DNA from 2 places in the Acidovorax sp. GW460-11-11-14-LB4 genome. Region 2 is predicted to be linked to the other one. Evidence: riboswitches for the same ligand, from Rfam matches in the RefSeq annotation. Region 2 holds a riboswitch; the other holds the start of a gene.

Region 1 (6,005 bases), on a different contig from region 2:
GCAGTTGGTCTTCGCCAATCTTGCCGACGTTGAAGTACACGCTGTCGGGGTGGCCGATGTAGAAGCCGCTCACGCTGGCGGCGGGCATCATGGCCAGGCTTTCGGTGAGCGACATGCCGATCTCGCCAGCCTGCAGCACGCGGAACAGGTCGGTCTTGGCGCTGTGGTCGGGGCAGGCGGGGTAGCCGGGCGCGGGGCGGATGCCCTGGTACTTCTCGGCAATCATGTCGTCGTTACTCAGCGCTTCACCGGCAGCGTAGCCCCACAGGTCGGTGCGCACGCGGTGGTGCAGAGCTTCGGCAAAGGCTTCGGCCAAGCGGTCGGCCAGGCTCTTGAACATGATGGCGGAGTAGTCGTCCAGCGCGTCGATGAAGGCCTTTTCCTTCTTCTCGATGCCCAGGCCCGCCGTCACGGCAAACATACCGGCGTAGTCGGCAATGCCGCTTTCCTTGGGCGCCACAAAGTCGGCCAGGCAGCGGCTGGGGCGAGTCACGCCGTCGATGGTATGTTTCTCGGCCTGCTGGCGCAGGCCGTACCAGGTCATGGCCACTTCGGTGCGGGTGTCGTCGGTATAGAACTCGATGTCGTCATCGTTCACGCTGTTGGCGGGCAGCAGGGCCATCACGCCGCTGGCCGTGAGCCACCGGCCTTCGATGATCTTCTTGAGCATGGCCTGCCCATCGGCAAACACGCGCGTGGCTTCCACGCCCACGATCTCGTCGGTGAGGATGGCGGGGTACGGGCCGGCCAGGTCCCAGGTCTGGAAGAACGGGCCCCAGTCGATGTACTTGGCCAGCTCGCCCAGGTCGAAGTTCTTGAACACGCGGCGGCCCAGCGCGCGGGGCACAGCGGGTTGGTAGGCCGACCAGTCCACGGGCGTCTTGTTGGCGCGGATCTTGGCCAAGGGCCACAGGGGAGTGGCCTTTTTGTTGGCGTGCTGGGTGCGCACCTTGTCGTAGTCGGCGTTCAGCTCATCCACGTAGCTCTGCACGCCGTCGCCCAGCAGGCTTTGCGCCACGCTCACGCTGCGGGACGCATCGGGCACGTAGACCACAGGGCCTTCGTAATGCGGAGCGATCTTGACGGCGGTGTGCACGCGGCTGGTGGTGGCGCCACCGATGAGCAGCGGGATCTTCTTGATGCGGAAGTGGTCGTCCTTCTGCATCTCGCCGGCCACGTACTGCATCTCTTCGAGGCTGGGGGTGATCAGGCCCGACAGGCCCACGATGTCGGCCCCCTCGACCTTGGCGCGCGCCAAAATCTCGTGGCAGGGCACCATCACGCCCATGTTCACCACCTCAAAGTTGTTGCACTGCAGGACCACGGTGACGATGTTCTTGCCGATATCGTGCACATCGCCTTTCACGGTGGCGATGATGATCTTGCCCTTGCTGCGCACATCGCGCCCGGCCAGTTCGTCCTGGCGCTTTTCTTCTTCGATGTAGGGGATCAGGTGGGCCACGGCCTGCTTCATCACGCGCGCGCTTTTCACCACCTGGGGCAGGAACATCTTGCCCGCGCCGAACAGATCGCCCACCACGTTCATGCCGTCCATGAGCGGGCCTTCGATCACGTGCAGCGGGCGCCCACCCTTGGCCAGGATGGCGCGGTAGGCCTCTTCAGTGTCTTCGGTGATGAAGTCGGTGATGCCATGCACCAGCGCGTGCGACAGGCGCTCGCCCACGGTCTTGGGGTGCTCGGGCGTTCCGCGCCATTCGAGCTTCTTGCTCTCGTCCTTGGCGCCGCTCTTGGCGGTTTCGGCGATCTCCACCAGGCGCTCACCCGCGTCGGGGCGGCGGTTGAGCACCACGTCTTCCACACGCTCACGCAGCACGGGCTCCAGGTCGTCGTACACGCCCACCATGCCCGCGTTGACGATGCCCATGTCCATGCCCGCCTGTATGGCGTGGTACAGGAACACCGTGTGGATGGCCTCGCGCACCGGGTCGTTGCCGCGGAAGCTGAACGACACATTCGACACACCGCCCGACACCTTGGCGCCCGGCAGGTTCTGCTTGATCCAGCGCACGGCCTCGATGAAGTCGACCGCGTAGTTGTTGTGCTCCTCGATACCGGTGGCCACCGCAAAGATGTTGGGGTCGAAGATGATGTCCTCGGGCGGAAAGCCCACCTCATCGACCAGCACGCGGTAGGCACGTTCGCAGATCTCGATCTTGCGCGCGTAGGTGTCGGCCTGGCCCACTTCGTCAAACGCCATCACCACGGCCGCAGCGCCATAGCGCTTGACCAGCCGCGCCTCGTGCTTGAACTTCTCCACGCCCTCTTTCATGCTGATGGAGTTGACGATGCCCTTGCCCTGGATGCAGCGCAGACCGGCTTCGATCACCTCCCACTTGGAGGAGTCCACCATGATGGGCACGCGCGCGATGTCAGGCTCGGAGGCGATCAGCTGCAGGAAGCGCACCATGGCGGCCTTGCTGTCGAGCATGGCCTCGTCCATGTTGATGTCGATGACCTGGGCGCCGTTTTCCACCTGCTGGCGCGCCACGGCCAGGGCCTCTTCGTACTGGCCGTTGAGGATCATGCGCGCAAACGCCTTGGAGCCGGTGACGTTGGTGCGCTCGCCGATGTTGACGAACAGCGTGCCCTCGCCGATGGAGACGGGCTCCAGGCCGGACAGCTTCATGGGGGGCAGGGACGGGGCAGACGCGGACATAGGACTCACCTGTGCAGGGGCAGCAGAAAAACAGGTGAGCGTCGTTGCGGTGGGGCTTGAATAGCTTTTGGGTACCCAAGCCTGACGGCCCCGTCGTGTGAGAGGCCGCTGCAACGCTCCTTGGGCAGATGCGGATTTTACCGGGTGATACCGGCTGGCGTTCGCCGCATCAGCGCACAGGCAGGAATTGCAAAAAGGTGCCGCCCACAATGCCTTGCACGTAACTGATGGCGGCGCGGCGGTACTTTTCGGTGGTGAACGCGGCCAGCAGGTCCAGCCGCGCGATGATCTTGCCGAACTCGCGCTCAAAGCTCAGGTTGCGGCCCAGCTGGCCGATCTCGTCGGCCAGCAGCAGCGGCTGGCCCTGGGCGTTGCGGCGCTGCGCCAGCAGCCACACGGCGGTCTCGACGTTGCGCGCGGCGTTGTAGAGGTGCTGGGCGTCCACGCCGTCGAGCAAGAAGAACTCGGTCTTGCCGCCGTGGGCCGTGATGACCATGTCGGCCGTGGCGTGAATGAAGGCCGCCACGCGGTCGCCCGCAAATTCGGGTGCCAGGGCCAGCGCCATGGCGGCGATGTCGCGGCGGCCCTGCAGTGGGGCCCAGGGCTGGCGCTGCAGCACGGCGGTGCGCAGCTGCTCCAGCGCCTGTTCGCGGCTGGTGGCAGCGCCCTTGCGCCATTCGGCAGGGTTGCGGCGGTAGAGCTTGTCGGCCAGGCGCAGCAGGCCGTCCAGGTTCTCCTGCATGGCCAGGGTGGCCATGCGGTTGGCATCGGACTGGGCCAGTTCGGCGGCATGGGTGGGTGCACCCTTCACCTCGCCGCGCGGGGTGGGGGCGTTGCTGGCACAGCCTGCCAGCACGCAGCAGGCCGCCACGCCGGCCCACCGACCCCGCAACCCCCGCAGCAGCAATAAAAACGGCCCTCGCATGGGGCCGATTATGGGTGGCGGCTTAGCGCCCCAGCCCGCCGGCGAACGGCGGTTGACATTGTTTGAAGAAGCGCGCTCGAGGCTGTTGTTACTACGCTGCCATGGCCGATGCGGGCAGGCCGAACAGGTGGTCAAACACCCAGTTGAAGACAAAGGTGTAGCAAAGGAAGAACACGATGAGCCCCAGGTCCATCACGAACGCGTGCCACAGGCTCACGCCAAACCACCAGGCAAACAGCGGCACCAGCGTGAACACCAGGCCGCCCTCAAACCCGATGGCGTGCGCCACGCGCCGCGCCACGCTGCGCCCGCGCACGGGCTGGCGTGCCTCCCAGCGCTCGAACGCCCAGTTGAAGACGATGTTCCAGACGATGGCGATCACCGAGGCTGCCACCGCCACCACGCTCGAATGCCCCGCGCCCTGGCCCGTGAGCAGCGCCAGGCCCACCGTGGCGGCGCCAATGGCGATCAGCTCGTACAGGGTCACGTAGATCACGCGGCGCTTGACGCCTTGCAGGCCAAAAAGAGTGGGAGTCTTGTCCATGGCCAGTACTTTATATTCGCCACACTGACATATAAAGTCAGCTTATTTCAGTTTTACTGATAGATAAAACCACCATGGCCTTCAACTCTGACAGCGTGCAGGTGTTTCTGACCGTGCTCGACCACGGCTCGTTCTCGGCCGCCGCGCGGGCCTTGTCGCGTGTGCCGTCGGCCGTGAGCATGACCATTGCGCACCTGGAGGCCGAGTTGGATGTGCAGCTGTTTGACCGCAGCGGGCGCGAGCCCCGGCCCACCGCCGCCGCCCGCGCGCTGGAGCCCCAGGCCCGGCTGCTGGCGGGACAGCTGCAGCAGCTCAACGCCCAGGCGCTGGCGCTCACCCAGGGGCTGGAGGAGCGGCTCACGCTGGCCATTGCGCCCGAGCTGCTGGCCTCGCGCTGGACGGAGGCGCTGGCGGCACTGGCGCAAGAACACCCGCTGCTGCAGATCGAGGTGCTGGCCGCGCCGCAGGTGGATGCGCTGGCGCTGCTGCACAGCGGCCGCGCGCAGCTGGCGCTGGTGTTCGAGCGGCCCAGCATCGACGGGCGCGAGGGCTTTCAGGAAGTGGGCACAGAAACCCTGGTAGCGGTGATGGCGCCGCAGCACCCGGTGCTGGTGGCCGCCCGCGCCGCCGCCCAAGCGCGCGGCGCACCATCAGAAGACGCCATGCTGCGCGAAGAGCACCTGACCACCACGCGCCAGATCGTGGTGGCCAGCCGCGACCTGGCACAGACCGACCCGCGCTTTGTGTTTGCCCGCCACCACTGGCGCACCGACAACCACCTGGCCGCGCTGGGCCTCATCGAAGCCGGCCTGGGCTGGGGCTGGCAGCCGCGCGCGCTGGTGCAGTCGCGCATCGAGGCAGGGCGGCTGGTGGAAATGCCGTTCGAGAACCTGAGCAACGGCACCGCGCTGTGGGTGGACGTGGTGTGGTCCAAGGAGCGGCCCCTGGGCCTGGGCGCTGCTCGGTTTGTGGCGCTGATGCGGGACCAGCGGGCGCTGGAGACCGAGCTGGCGTGATTTATGGCCCTTTTGGGCGGTAGCGCTAGTCGATCATGCCGTAACAGCTATCAAATTCATAGCATTTTTTTGGACAATGGGTCCGGGGTATTCACGGCACTCGCCGTCCTCGGGCACCCACAGGCGGTGCGCCCACCCGCCGCGCTGCGCCAGGGCGCGCACCTGGGCGCGGGTGGTGGGGCAATGGTCCAGGGCCTCCAGGTGGTTGACCACCACCGCGCCGGTCGTCAGCGCGGCAGCCTGTGCGACCTCGGCGGCGCCCATCAGGATGTCTGCGCCCAGGTCGAACCGGGCGCCACCGGCAGGCAGCACGGCCACACCGGGCCGCAGGTGCTGCAGGCAGTCGCGCACCGGGGGCGTCAGCACCGTGTCGCCCGCCAAGTACACGCTGGGCTCGCCCGGCAGCTCCAGCAGGTAGCCGTGACCGTGCTCCATGAAGCGCGCCACCCAGCCCCGGCCGTGGGTGCAAGCCACGGGCGTGACCTGCCCGCCCAGCGCAAAGGGCTGGCGGCCCTCGCCCGCCAGCGGAAGCACCTGCAGGCCGCGCTGCGCCAGGTAGGCGGCGTCGTGCGGCATGCACAGGACGGGAATCTGGCGCTCCCGCAAAAACTGCTTGCCCGCGCGGTCCAGGTGGTCAAAGTGCCCACGCTGGCAATGGGTGATGAGCGTGTGGGTCACGCGCTGCAGCGCCGTGTCGGCCTCGGCGGGCAAATCCACCAGGGGGTTGCGCTGGCGCCGGGTGCCCAGGTAGCGCAGCGCGGGCAGGCTGCCCCGGGGCGCGAGCATGGGGTCCACCAGCAGGCCGACCGGGCGGCCCGCGTGCTGAAACTCGAGCAGAACGGT
Region 2 (10,987 bases):
CAGAAGGTACCGGTATTCTCCCGCGATCGAAAAAATGAAAACGGCGGCCAGTTGCAGGGCATATGTTCCTGCAATCAGTGCAACGACCTTGTCGCGTTGTTTCATCGTGCGGCGAAGCGCCACTGCCAACAATACGAGCCCGCCCCAGGGTGTCCACAGGATTGCGCGATGCTGGATGGAAAAGTCATACCAGGCATGGAGATGTTTGCGCAGCGAGAACTTCAAGGGCTGGACACTGGATATGGATTTGGTGTATGGCAGTATCTTGCCGGTCTCGGAGGGGCCGGGGATGCCGCCATTGGCCATCGCCGCGTACAGAAAGATATTGACACGGCTGGCCATGAAGGCGGGGAAGTTGTGCCACAGGTTGTATTTGAAGAACTCCTTGAGGATGGTTCTTTTCGATTTGTCTGAGAGCGACATAAGAGCGGGGCCCGTGGGAAAGAAGATCAATGGGTCCCAGTAGTAGTGGTCGTAGAACTCGCGGATCTTGTCCAGCGATTGGCCCGTAGAGGTCAGCGCATCGACTGTTTTGGCTGTGACGCGCGGTTGGTCGTGTTCCCACAGTCCCATAGGCCGGTGCTCCAGGAAACCCACCGTTTCATACAGTGCGAGCGGGAATATCGAACCGATAGGGTTCTTGTACTTGTAGATGAACTGGCTGCCAAAGCCGACGATAAGCCAAGGGACGATGACCAAGCTCATGCGGATTCTGTAGGGCTTGGACAGTACCCAGGTCAATCCCGCAAGCGGTATTAGATTCAACACGCCGTTGGGTCGCCCGAAGATTGCAAACGGTATGGTGACGAAGAAGATCAGCAACGACGATAGATTCACGCTGCGGTTGCGGATGCTCCTCCACACTTCGAACATCATGCCGCTGAGCGCAATCGCATAGATACCGTCCGAGTAGAAGCTGCTGGAGTAGTACACGACACTGGGCGCCAGTGCGACAAAGATGAGGCAGTAGGCAAAGCTCTTCCACATGCGGCGCGCCAGCATCCAGGCCAGTATGCGTGCGCACACTGCTGCACAAATCAGCATCTGCAAAGCGATCGGAACCTCGACCCGCCCTGTTGCGCCGTAGGTGAGCAGCGCATAGAGATACCAGAATGCCGGCTTGTTGGCTTGGTGCACGCGATCGGTATCGACCTCCAGCATGATGGCAAGGCTGTCTTGCCCCAGAATTCCGGGCCAGGAGGCGACGAGCCAGGCGGCATACACGACGCCAATCAACGCCAAGACGAAGGCGAAGTACTGCAGTTCGGACAGCGCCAGAAAGCGGGTTTTGACGGCGCGCACGGCAGACGCGCCAAACCACTCCTGCGAGGACGACGGCTTGAATCTCAAAGCTTGCTTCTCCACCAGATGCCAACTGGCGTAGGCCAGCACCACGGTAATGGCAAGCGATATGCAGAGCGTTCCTGTGAATCCCAGCTGGGGCCAGCCATACTGAATGACGGTTTGCTGGATGGGAAATGCGAACAGATAAATGCCATACGAAGGATCTCCCCACCGGCCAGCGCGCCGGATGTATGCCGTGGTTTGCGTTCCGGAATAAATGATGAAAAACGGCAGCCCGAGCAGCAAAGCGCTATGCCGCCAGCCCGCCATCCACACGGAGGCAGTTGCAAGGGCGATGGCTCCGCCCCACAGCACAGGCCGACGGCGCCAGTACGGCTCCAAGGTGTAGAGCGCGGCGCCGGCCAAGAAGAACGCACTCAGCTCACGACCGTGGTGAACCGTGCCGGTCACGTCGGGATTGCTACGGGTGAGAAACCAGCCGATAAGAACCGCAATGCTCAAAAGCAGCACGGGTCGGTACTTCAACAGACCAATCAACCCCGCTAGGCCCAGCGCGATGTAGCAGCGCACTTCGATGGGAATGGTCCACAGCGATCCATTCACGCCCAGGCGGTAGGGGTTGTTTTCAAACACGCCCGGCAGTACGAAGTGGATCTTCATCCCCAGTGCCTGCAGGTAGTTGGCCGTTGCGCGGTGTGTCAGGTATTCCTTCAGCGGAAGTTGAGTGACCAAGGCCCCCAACACGTAGGCGGTCAGTACAACAGCGACGGTAAGGGCTGGCCATATGCGCAAGAAGCGTCGAAGACCGAATCGCCAGAGATGGGGGTCTCTCTGCCAGCTTGCATTGACCAGATAGCCGCTGAGCACGAAGAAGACGGTGACCGCGAGTCCGCCTAGGCTGTGGATGCCAAAGAAAGACGGCTCCATTTGGCCGGTGAGCGCGAAGTGGTGGCTGTACAGCACCATCGTCGCGGCCACGATGCGGATCGCGTCGAAGTTGTTACCCGGGTGGGTGGCTGGGGATGGCACCCCCGTGTGGGCCTTCATGGAACTCGGGGCGCTCATGCGCTGGCCTGCAAAGCCAACCCCGCATGCTCCCGCAGAGGATGGAAATGGATCTTCGGAAACCGCTCCTGCGCCAGCCGCACGTCGTAGGGCGAGGTGCAAAGGTACGCCAGTGTGTCGGCCGCGTCGTGCGCTAGGCGCAGCGGGTAGGCGTCGGTGAACGCGCGCAGGTCGGCGGCATTGTCGGCCGTGATCCAGCGCGCGCCCGTGTACTGGCAGCCCTCCAGCCGCACATCGGCGTCGTACTCGGCCTTCAGGCGGTGCTGTACCACTTCAAACTGCAACTGGCCCACGGCGCCCAGCAGCATGTTGCCGCCGGCATCGGGCTTGAAGACCTGGATCGCGCCTTCCTCGCCCAGCTGGGCCAGGCCCTGCTGGAGCTGCTTGGTGCGCAGCGGGTTCTTGAGCACGACGGTCATGAACATCTCGGGTGCGAAGAACGGCAGGCCGGTGAACTGCAGGTTGGCGCCGTCGGTGATGGTGTCGCCCAGCTGCACGCCGCCGTGCGTGGTGAAGCCGATGATGTCGCCTGCATAAGCTTCTTCGACGGCCTCGCGGCGCTGGGACATGAAGGTCACGACCGAGGTGGGGCGCAGTTCCTTGGCGGTGCGCTGCACCTTGAGCTTCATGCCCGGCGTGTACTTGCCGCTCGCCACGCGCACGAAGGCGATGCGGTCTCGGTGGTTGGCGTCCATGTTGGCTTGCACCTTGAACACCACGCCAGCAAAGCCTTCGTCTTCGGGCTGGATGGTCTTGACCACGGGCTGTTTGTTGACTTCGAGCGTGCTCACGCGCGGGCCGGGTGGCGGTGCCATGTCTACCAGTGCGTCCAGCACCTCCATTACCCCGAAGTTGTTCACGCCGGAGCCAAAGAACACGGGGGTCAGCTTGCCGGCCAGGAAGGCCTCGTGGTCCCATGCGGGGGATGCGCCCACGGCCAGCTCCATGCTCTCCAGCGCGGCGTCAAACTCGGCGCCGAAGCGCGCGCGCAGTGTGGTTTCATCCGACAGAGGTATGGATTCAAAGTCCTGCGGGCGGCGTTCGCTGCCGGACTCGAACACCGTCATGGTCTTGGTGCGCAGGTTGATGATGCCGCCGAAGGCCTTGCCCTGGCCTACGGGCCAGGTCATGGGGCAGCAGGGCATGCCCAGCTCGCGCTCCACTTCGTCCATGATGTCCAGCGGGTCGCGCACTTCGCGGTCCATCTTGTTGACGAAGGTAATGATGGGCGTGTCGCGCTGGCGGCAGACTTCGATCAGGCGGCGCGTCTGCGCTTCCACACCGTTGGCGGCGTCGATCACCATCAGCGCCGAATCGACGGCGGTGAGCACGCGGTAGGTATCTTCCGAGAAGTCCTTGTGGCCGGGTGTGTCGAGCAGGTTGATCACGTGCTCGCGGTAGAGCATCTGCATGACCGACGAGGCCACTGAGATGCCGCGCTGCTTTTCAATTTCCATCCAGTCTGACGTGGCGTGGCGGCTGGCCTTGCGGCCCTTCACGGCGCCGGCGATCTGGATCGCGCCCGAGAACAGCAGAAGCTTTTCGGTCAGCGTGGTCTTACCCGCATCGGGGTGGGAGATGATGGCAAAGGTGCGGCGGCGCCGGGTTTCTGGGGCGTAGGACACAGGGGTTCCTGAATGGGATGGAGCGGGGCAGCGTGCCCTGCACAAGAATCTGGGGGCAGGGCCTGCGGGGAGGCCACGAGGTCTGCAGTCGCGGGATTTTACTGTTCCGTGCAAGGCTCGGGGATGGATTGCCCCGCTGGCGTAGCGCCGGGCGAGCACTTGCTTTTATAATCCGCCGATCCGAGGAGCGTTGCAGCGTCCCCAGCACAGGCGGGGCGTGAGGCTCGGAGTCATCTAGCAACGACGCTCATCCACTTCGCGTGCGGTGAGTCGTATCGACCATCCCCTTCGCGCAGTGGCTTTTCAAACATGCTTTGGAGCACGAAACCATCATGAACGCACGCGTCAACGCCCCCGTCAACACCGACTGCATCATTGCCGACATCGGCCTGGCCGAATGGGGCCGCAAAGAGATCCGCATCGCCGAAACGGAAATGCCTGGCCTGATGGCCATCCGCGAAGAATTCGCCGCCAAGCAGCCGCTCAAGGGTGCGCGCATCACCGGCTCGTTGCACATGACGATCCAGACCGCCGTGCTGATCGAAACCCTGCAGGCGCTGGGTGCACAAGTGCGCTGGGCATCGTGCAACATCTTCTCCACACAAGACCACGCCGCGGCCGCGATTGCTGCCGCTGGCACGCCCGTGTTCGCCATCAAGGGCGAAACCCTGGCGGAATACTGGGACTACACCCACCGCGTCTTTGACTTCGGCGCTGCCGGCACCGAGGGCGAAGGTCCCAACATGATCCTGGACGACGGCGGTGATGCCACGCTGCTGATGCACCTGGGCAAGCGCGCCGAAAAGGATGCATCACTGATCGCCAACCCGACCAGCGAAGAAGAAACCTGCCTGTTCAACGCCATCAAGGCCAAGCTGGCCGTGGATCCGACCTGGTACAGCCGCAAGAGCGCCCACATCATCGGCGTGACCGAAGAAACCACCACCGGCGTATTGCGCCTGAACGAAATGGCCGCCAAGGGCAGCCTGATGTTCCGTGCCATCAACGTGAACGATTCGGTGACCAAGAGCAAGTTCGACAACCTGTACGGTTGCCGCGAATCGCTTGTGGACTCCATCAAGCGCGCCACCGATGTGATGATCGCCGGCAAGGTCGCCTGCGTGGCGGGCTACGGTGACGTGGGCAAGGGCTCTGCCCAGGCTCTGCGTGCCCTGAGCGCCCAGGTGTGGGTCACCGAGATCGACCCCATCAATGCCCTGCAAGCCGCAATGGAAGGCTACAAGGTCGTGACGATGGAATACGCTGCCGACAAGTGCGACATCTTCGTGTCGGCCACCGGCAACAAGAACGTGATCCGCTACGAGCACATGGCCGCCATGAAGGACGAAGCCATCGTGTGCAACATCGGTCACTTCGACAACGAGATCGATGTGGCTTCGCTGGAGAAGCTGCAGTGGGACGAGATCAAGCCCCAGGTGGACCATGTCATCTTCCCTGACGGCAAGAAGATCACGCTGCTGGCCAAGGGCCGCTTGGTGAACTTGGGTTGCGCCACTGGCCACCCCAGCTTCGTGATGAGTTCCAGTTTCGCCAACCAGACCATCGCGCAGATCGAGCTGTTCACCAAGCAGGACGAGTACCAGGCTGGCAAGGTCTATGTGCTGCCGAAGCACCTCGACGAGAAAGTGGCGCGCCTGCACCTCAAGAAGGTGGGCGCCATGCTGACCGAACTCACTGACGAGCAGGCCGCCTACATCGGCGTGTCCAAGCAAGGCCCCTACAAGGCCAACACCTACCGCTACTGATCCCTGTGCAGCGCGCCCCGGCGACGGGGCGCGCGCACGGTGGTCTGGCGCCGTTGCGCGGAGCAATGTCTGATTGCTCTCTAATTGATAGCTGCTGGCGCATGATTCACTAGCGCTACCAGCCGATTTGACTCTAAAAGGATGGGCGCGATGCGCGCAGACGTATTTTTGGTGGAGCGTGGCCACGCTGCCACGCGCTCGCAGGCGCAGCGCCTGATTGCCTCGGGCGTGCAGTGGCGCCTGTCGCCGCTGGCGCCCTGGCAGAAGGTGGTGAAGAACGGCGACGACATTCCGTCGGTGGCCGAGGTGCAGCTGCTGGACGATGCAGAAGCCAAGTACATCTCGCGCGGCGGGCTCAAGCTGGAAGGCGCGCTCAAGGCGCTGGGCCTGTCGGTGGCTGGCCTGCGGTGCCTGGATGTCGGGCAGAGCACAGGCGGCTTTACTGACTGCCTGCTTCAGCAGGGCGCCGCCCAGGTGATTGGGGTGGACGTGGGCCACGCCCAGTTGCACGACCGGCTGCGCAGCGATCTGCGTGTGGTGTGTGTGGAGGGCGTCAATGCCCGCTCGCTCACGCCCGATGCGTTGGTGCAGGCTTGTGAGATGGCCTTGTCCGAAGTCATCGTGCCCGAAGAAGACAACGAGACCCAACCCGAGGCCCCCTACAGCTGGATGCGCAATGGCGGCTTGGTGGACGAGGCGTACGACGACAGCGACGACGCCAAGGACCAGGACATCGAGGCCTTCAAGTCCGAGCGCGCGCAGCGCGCCCAGGGAACGCTGCCGGTGGAGCGCCGCCGCCGGCCCGAGTGCGCTGATGTGGACATCACCCCCAGTTTTGCGCTGGTGACGGGTGACCTGTCTTTCATCTCGCTCACCCTGGTGTTGCCTGCGTTGGTGCCGTTGCTGGCACCCCAGAGCGACCTGGTCATGCTGGTCAAGCCGCAGTTCGAGCTGCAACCCGGGCAGGTGGGCAAGGGCGGTATCGTGCGCGACGAGTCCTTGTATGCGGTGGTGGAGCAGCGCATCAGCGATTGCTGCGCCACGTTGGGCCTGGAAGTGCTGGCGTGGATTGACAGCCCCATCCAGGGCGGCGATGGCAACCGAGAATTTTTTGTACACGCAAGGAGAGCCGCATGAATGCAGCCCACGCGCAAGGCACCGGGTTCCCGGTGAGTTTCGAGTTTTTTCCGCCCAAGACGCCTGAAGGTGCCGACAAGCTGCGCGTGGCACGCCAGCAGCTGTATGCCCTGCACCCCGACTTCTGCTCGGTGACCTATGGCGCAGGGGGCTCCACGCAAGAAGGCACCTTCGGCACGGTGCGTGAGATCCTGTCCGAAGGCGTCGGTGCCGCCTCGCACTTTTCGTGCATCGGGGCCACGCGCCAGTCGGTGCGCGAGCAGCTGGCCACACTCAAGGCCATGGGCGTCAAGCGCCTGGTGGCGCTGCGCGGCGACCTGCCCAGCGGCTATGGCGCGGGCGGCGAGTTCCAGTACGCCAGCGACCTGGTGGCCTTCATCCGCGCCGAAACCGGCCGGGACTTCCACATCGAGGTGGCGGCCTACCCCGAGGTGCATCCCCAGGCCAGGTCGCCCGAGGCAGACCTGCAGGCCTATGTGACCAAGGTGCGTGCGGGCGCGGACTCCGCGATCACCCAGTACTTCTACAACAGCGACGCGTATTTCCGCTTCGTCGAAGACGCTCACCAGCTGGGTGCCGACGTACCGGTGGTTCCGGGCATCATGCCGATTTCCAGCTCCACGCAGCTGATGCGGTTTTCGGATGCCTGCGGTGCCGAGATTCCGCGCTGGATCCGCCTGCGGCTGCAGGCGTTTGGGGACGACACCGCCAGCATCAAGGCGTTTGGCCTGGATGTGGTGACCGACCTGTGCGACCAGCTGCGCAGTGCCGGCGTGCCCGCACTGCACTTCTACACCATGAACCAAAGCGCCGCGACGCTGGAGATCTGTCGCAGGCTGGGGATCTGATGGCGGGGGGCACACAGCCTCCCGGGGCCCATCGCGGCGCTGCCCTGCGGGGGCTGCTGCGGCGAGCGGTGGGTCTCTGGCTGCTGTGCAGCGCTTGCACTGCTGTTCAAGCCCAGGGGTTGCAGGCAGAGCCGGATGCGCTGGCCCCTAATCTCTTGTCCGTGCCGGGCGAGGCCATGCTGATCGATCCCCCGGCCAAACCGGAACCCAGCACTCCTGCCGGGTCGCCGCTCAGCCTGGAGGCGGATGAGGTGGGTCTTGCCTCATGGTACGGGGCGCAGTTCCACCGGCGGCGTACTGCCAGCGGGGAGCTGTTTGACATGCGAGCGCTCACGGCCGCGCACCCCACGCTGCCCTTTGGCTCACGCGTGTGTGTACGCAGTCAGGCCACCGGGCGCACGGTGATCGTGCGCATCAACGACCGTGGTCCACACACCCGCAACCGGGTGATTGATCTGAGCCGGGGCGCCGCCGAGGCGCTGGGCATGGTGGGCCTGGGGCTGAAGCCAGTGGAGCTGTTCGCCCTGCAGGACGACGACAAGGACTGCCCGGCGGCGCCTTGACGCCAGGCTTTGAACAGGTTCTTGTGAGGCCGGTCAGCCGCCCGACTCGAGCGTGTGGGTGGCGTGTTTGTCCTGCGCCAGCAGCTCGGCCATCTGGGGCAAGGCGTTTTTGAGCGCGGCCTTCAGTGTGTAGGGCGGGTTGATCAGGAACATGCCGCTGGCGGGCAGGCCTGGGCGCTTGGTGTCGCCCGTGACCGTTTCCGTGATCTTGCTCGATTTGACGGTGAGCGTGGCGTGCAGCCAGCTTTTGCCCGCCTTGGTGGCCAGCGTTTTCAGGCGGCGGGGCAGGTCGTGGGCTTCGGGGCGCGGAATGATGGGGTACCAGAACGCATAGGTGCCCGTGGCAAAACGCTTGAGCGAGTCGGCCGCCATGTCGAGCACCTTGGCGTAGTCGCTCTTGATTTCATAGCTGGGATCGCACAGCACCAGGGCGCGCCGGGCCGGTGGGGGCAGGAACTTTTTGATGCCCTCAAAGCCGTCCTCGTGCAGCACGGCCACCTGGCGGCCCGCCTCCAGCTGGGCCACGTTGCCGGCCAGCGCGCGCAGGTCGGTGGGGTGCAGCTCAAACAGCTTGAGCTTGTCGTGGTCGCGCAGCAGGCGCTGGGTGATGAAGGGCGATCCGGGGTACACGCGCAGCGCCTTGCCCTGGTTGAAGGCGCCCACCATGTCCACATAGGCCTGCAGGGCGGGGGTGAGGGCGGGGGTGGTTGGCGCAAACAGCCGGGCCACGCCATTGGCGGCTTCGCCGCTGGTGCTGGCATAGTCCCCGTCCAGCCGGTACAGGCCCGCACCCGCATGGGTGTCCAGCACGGTCAGCGCCGCGTCTTTTTCGGTGAGATGTTGCAAGGCGGCAATCAGGACGGTGTGCTTGAGCACATCGGCATGGTTGCCTGCGTGGAAGGCGTGGCGATAACTGAACATGGCCCAATGGTAACGAGTGTGTTATGCCAAGGGGGGCTCCCGTGTCCGGGCGCGGCACAATCGGGGGGCCGTGTGGTGGCGGGGGACGTGATGTTTTTGGCAGACAGGCCGTACTTTGTTAGCCATTTGTTGCCAAATCCGGCGCGGCCATGCTTCATGATCGCGCCTGCGGCGGGGTCAGCGTTTCGCCGTCGCCGTAGTTGCCTCATTGATTTGCATTTGAAATTGCCAGCCCGCCCCGTCCTCTGACCATGACCGCAAGCTCCAGCACAGCCCCCGCCAGTGGTGTCAGCCATATCGATGCGCTGCCCCCTGGCACCCGCCTGGCGGAGTTCGAGATCCTGGGTTTGCTGGGGGTGGGCGGGTTTGGCATGGTCTACAAGGCTTTTGACCATTCCCTGCACCGGGCGGTGGCCATCAAGGAGTACATGCCCTCGGCGCTGGCCGGACGCTCGCAGGGGCAATCGCTCTGGGTGCGGTCCTCGTCCGACCAGCAGACCTTCCAGGCCGGGCTGGTCTCTTTTGTGGGCGAGGCCCGTCTGCTGGCGCAGTTTGACCATCCTTCTCTGGTCAAGGTGTTCCGCTTCTGGGAGGCCAACAACACGGCCTACATGGTCATGCCGCTGTACTCGGGCATGACGTTCAAGCAAGCCCGTGCCCAGATGCGCACCCCCCCACCCGAGGCCTGGCTGCGCAAGCTGCTGTGGTCGGTGCTGGATGCGCTGCGCGTGCTGCACGATGGCAACACGCTGCACCGCGACATTTCGCCCGACAACATTTTCCTGCAGGACAACGGCCCGCCGGTGCTGCTGGACCTGGGCGCCGCCCGGCATGCCATCAACGACCAGGACCGCAAGCACACGGCCGTGCTGAAGGTGAACTACGCCCCCATCGAGCAGTATTCCGACGGCGACGAGGAACTGCGCCAAGGCCCGTGGAGCGACTTGTACTCGCTGGCGGCGGTCATGCACGGGTGTTTGGCCAACGACACGCCTCTGCCCGCCACGCTGCGCTCCATCCGTGACCGCATGGTGTCGTTCTCCCGTATCGCCAAAACCGTCAAGCGGCAGTTTGGGGTGGAGTATTCAGCGCCTTTTGTCGCGGCAATTGCCCAATCGCTGGCCCTTCGGCCCGAGGACCGCCCCCAGAGCATCGATGCCTTTCTCCAGACCATGGAGATGACGTCGGCGCCGGACGATGTGCAGCACTTCGACTTCCGGGCGGAGTTGGGCGACATCTGGGTGGAGCCCGCCGACCAGCCTGGCCCGGGTCTGGCCACCCCTACCGTGGACGTGACCTCCGCCCCCAAGATCGTGGCCGAGATGCAGGCGCAGGCCCAGCGTGAGGACTTGGTGGCGGCGGCTCCCGCATCGGATGCCAGCCGCCCTGGCGATGATTTCGGTGGGGACACGGTCATGCTGGCTGGTCCTGACACCGTGGCGGCCGATGCTGGCGACACGGTGTTCATCGATGCCGGCGATACCGTGGTGGCCGACGACGATTCGCGCTTTGAGGACCTGCCGCACCACCGTTCACCGGGCGCAGGCGGGTCGCGTGCAGCCGATCGGCGTTCTGCGCCTTTGGAGCGGGATGTAGTGCGCAGCAATGGCAAGCCGACCCCATCCCCCCGGCGTTCCCCTTTGGTGGCGGGCATCGTGGTGGCGGCGTTGGTGGCTGTGGTGGCCGGTGCCGGTTGGCGCTGGAGCCAGGGCAGCAAGCCGCCCCGGGACGAGATCATTACGGAGATGGCCGAGCGG

Evidence for each region. Region 2 has a riboswitch for S-adenosylhomocysteine ahead of ahcY (adenosylhomocysteinase). Riboswitches for the same ligand answer to the same signal wherever they lie in the genome.
Region 1: another riboswitch for S-adenosylhomocysteine. It lies ahead of metH (methionine synthase); the one in region 2 lies ahead of ahcY (adenosylhomocysteinase).

What each region holds. Positions count from the first base shown of each region.
Region 1 covers NZ_JBWKYJ010000025.1:3,347-9,351, reverse strand. Annotated here, with positions in the region: gene metH (methionine synthase) at 1-2,686, opposite strand, end outside; S-adenosyl-L-homocysteine riboswitch at 2,707-2,805, opposite strand; gene AC07X4_RS11370 (hypothetical protein) at 2,847-3,602, opposite strand; gene AC07X4_RS11365 (PACE efflux transporter) at 3,694-4,146, opposite strand; gene AC07X4_RS11360 (LysR family transcriptional regulator) at 4,221-5,162, shown strand; gene AC07X4_RS11355 (MBL fold metallo-hydrolase) at 5,196-6,005, opposite strand, start outside.
Region 2 covers NZ_JBWKYJ010000011.1:49,127-60,113, forward strand. Annotated here, with positions in the region: gene AC07X4_RS06805 (acyltransferase family protein) at 1-2,352, opposite strand, end outside; gene AC07X4_RS06810 (peptide chain release factor 3) at 2,367-3,995, opposite strand; S-adenosyl-L-homocysteine riboswitch at 4,172-4,251, shown strand; gene ahcY (adenosylhomocysteinase) at 4,328-5,761, shown strand; gene AC07X4_RS06820 (TlyA family RNA methyltransferase) at 5,912-6,898, shown strand; gene metF (methylenetetrahydrofolate reductase [NAD(P)H]) at 6,895-7,746, shown strand; gene AC07X4_RS06830 (septal ring lytic transglycosylase RlpA family protein) at 7,923-8,309, shown strand; gene AC07X4_RS06835 (23S rRNA (adenine(2030)-N(6))-methyltransferase RlmJ) at 8,343-9,230, opposite strand; gene AC07X4_RS06840 (serine/threonine protein kinase) at 9,482-10,987, shown strand, end outside.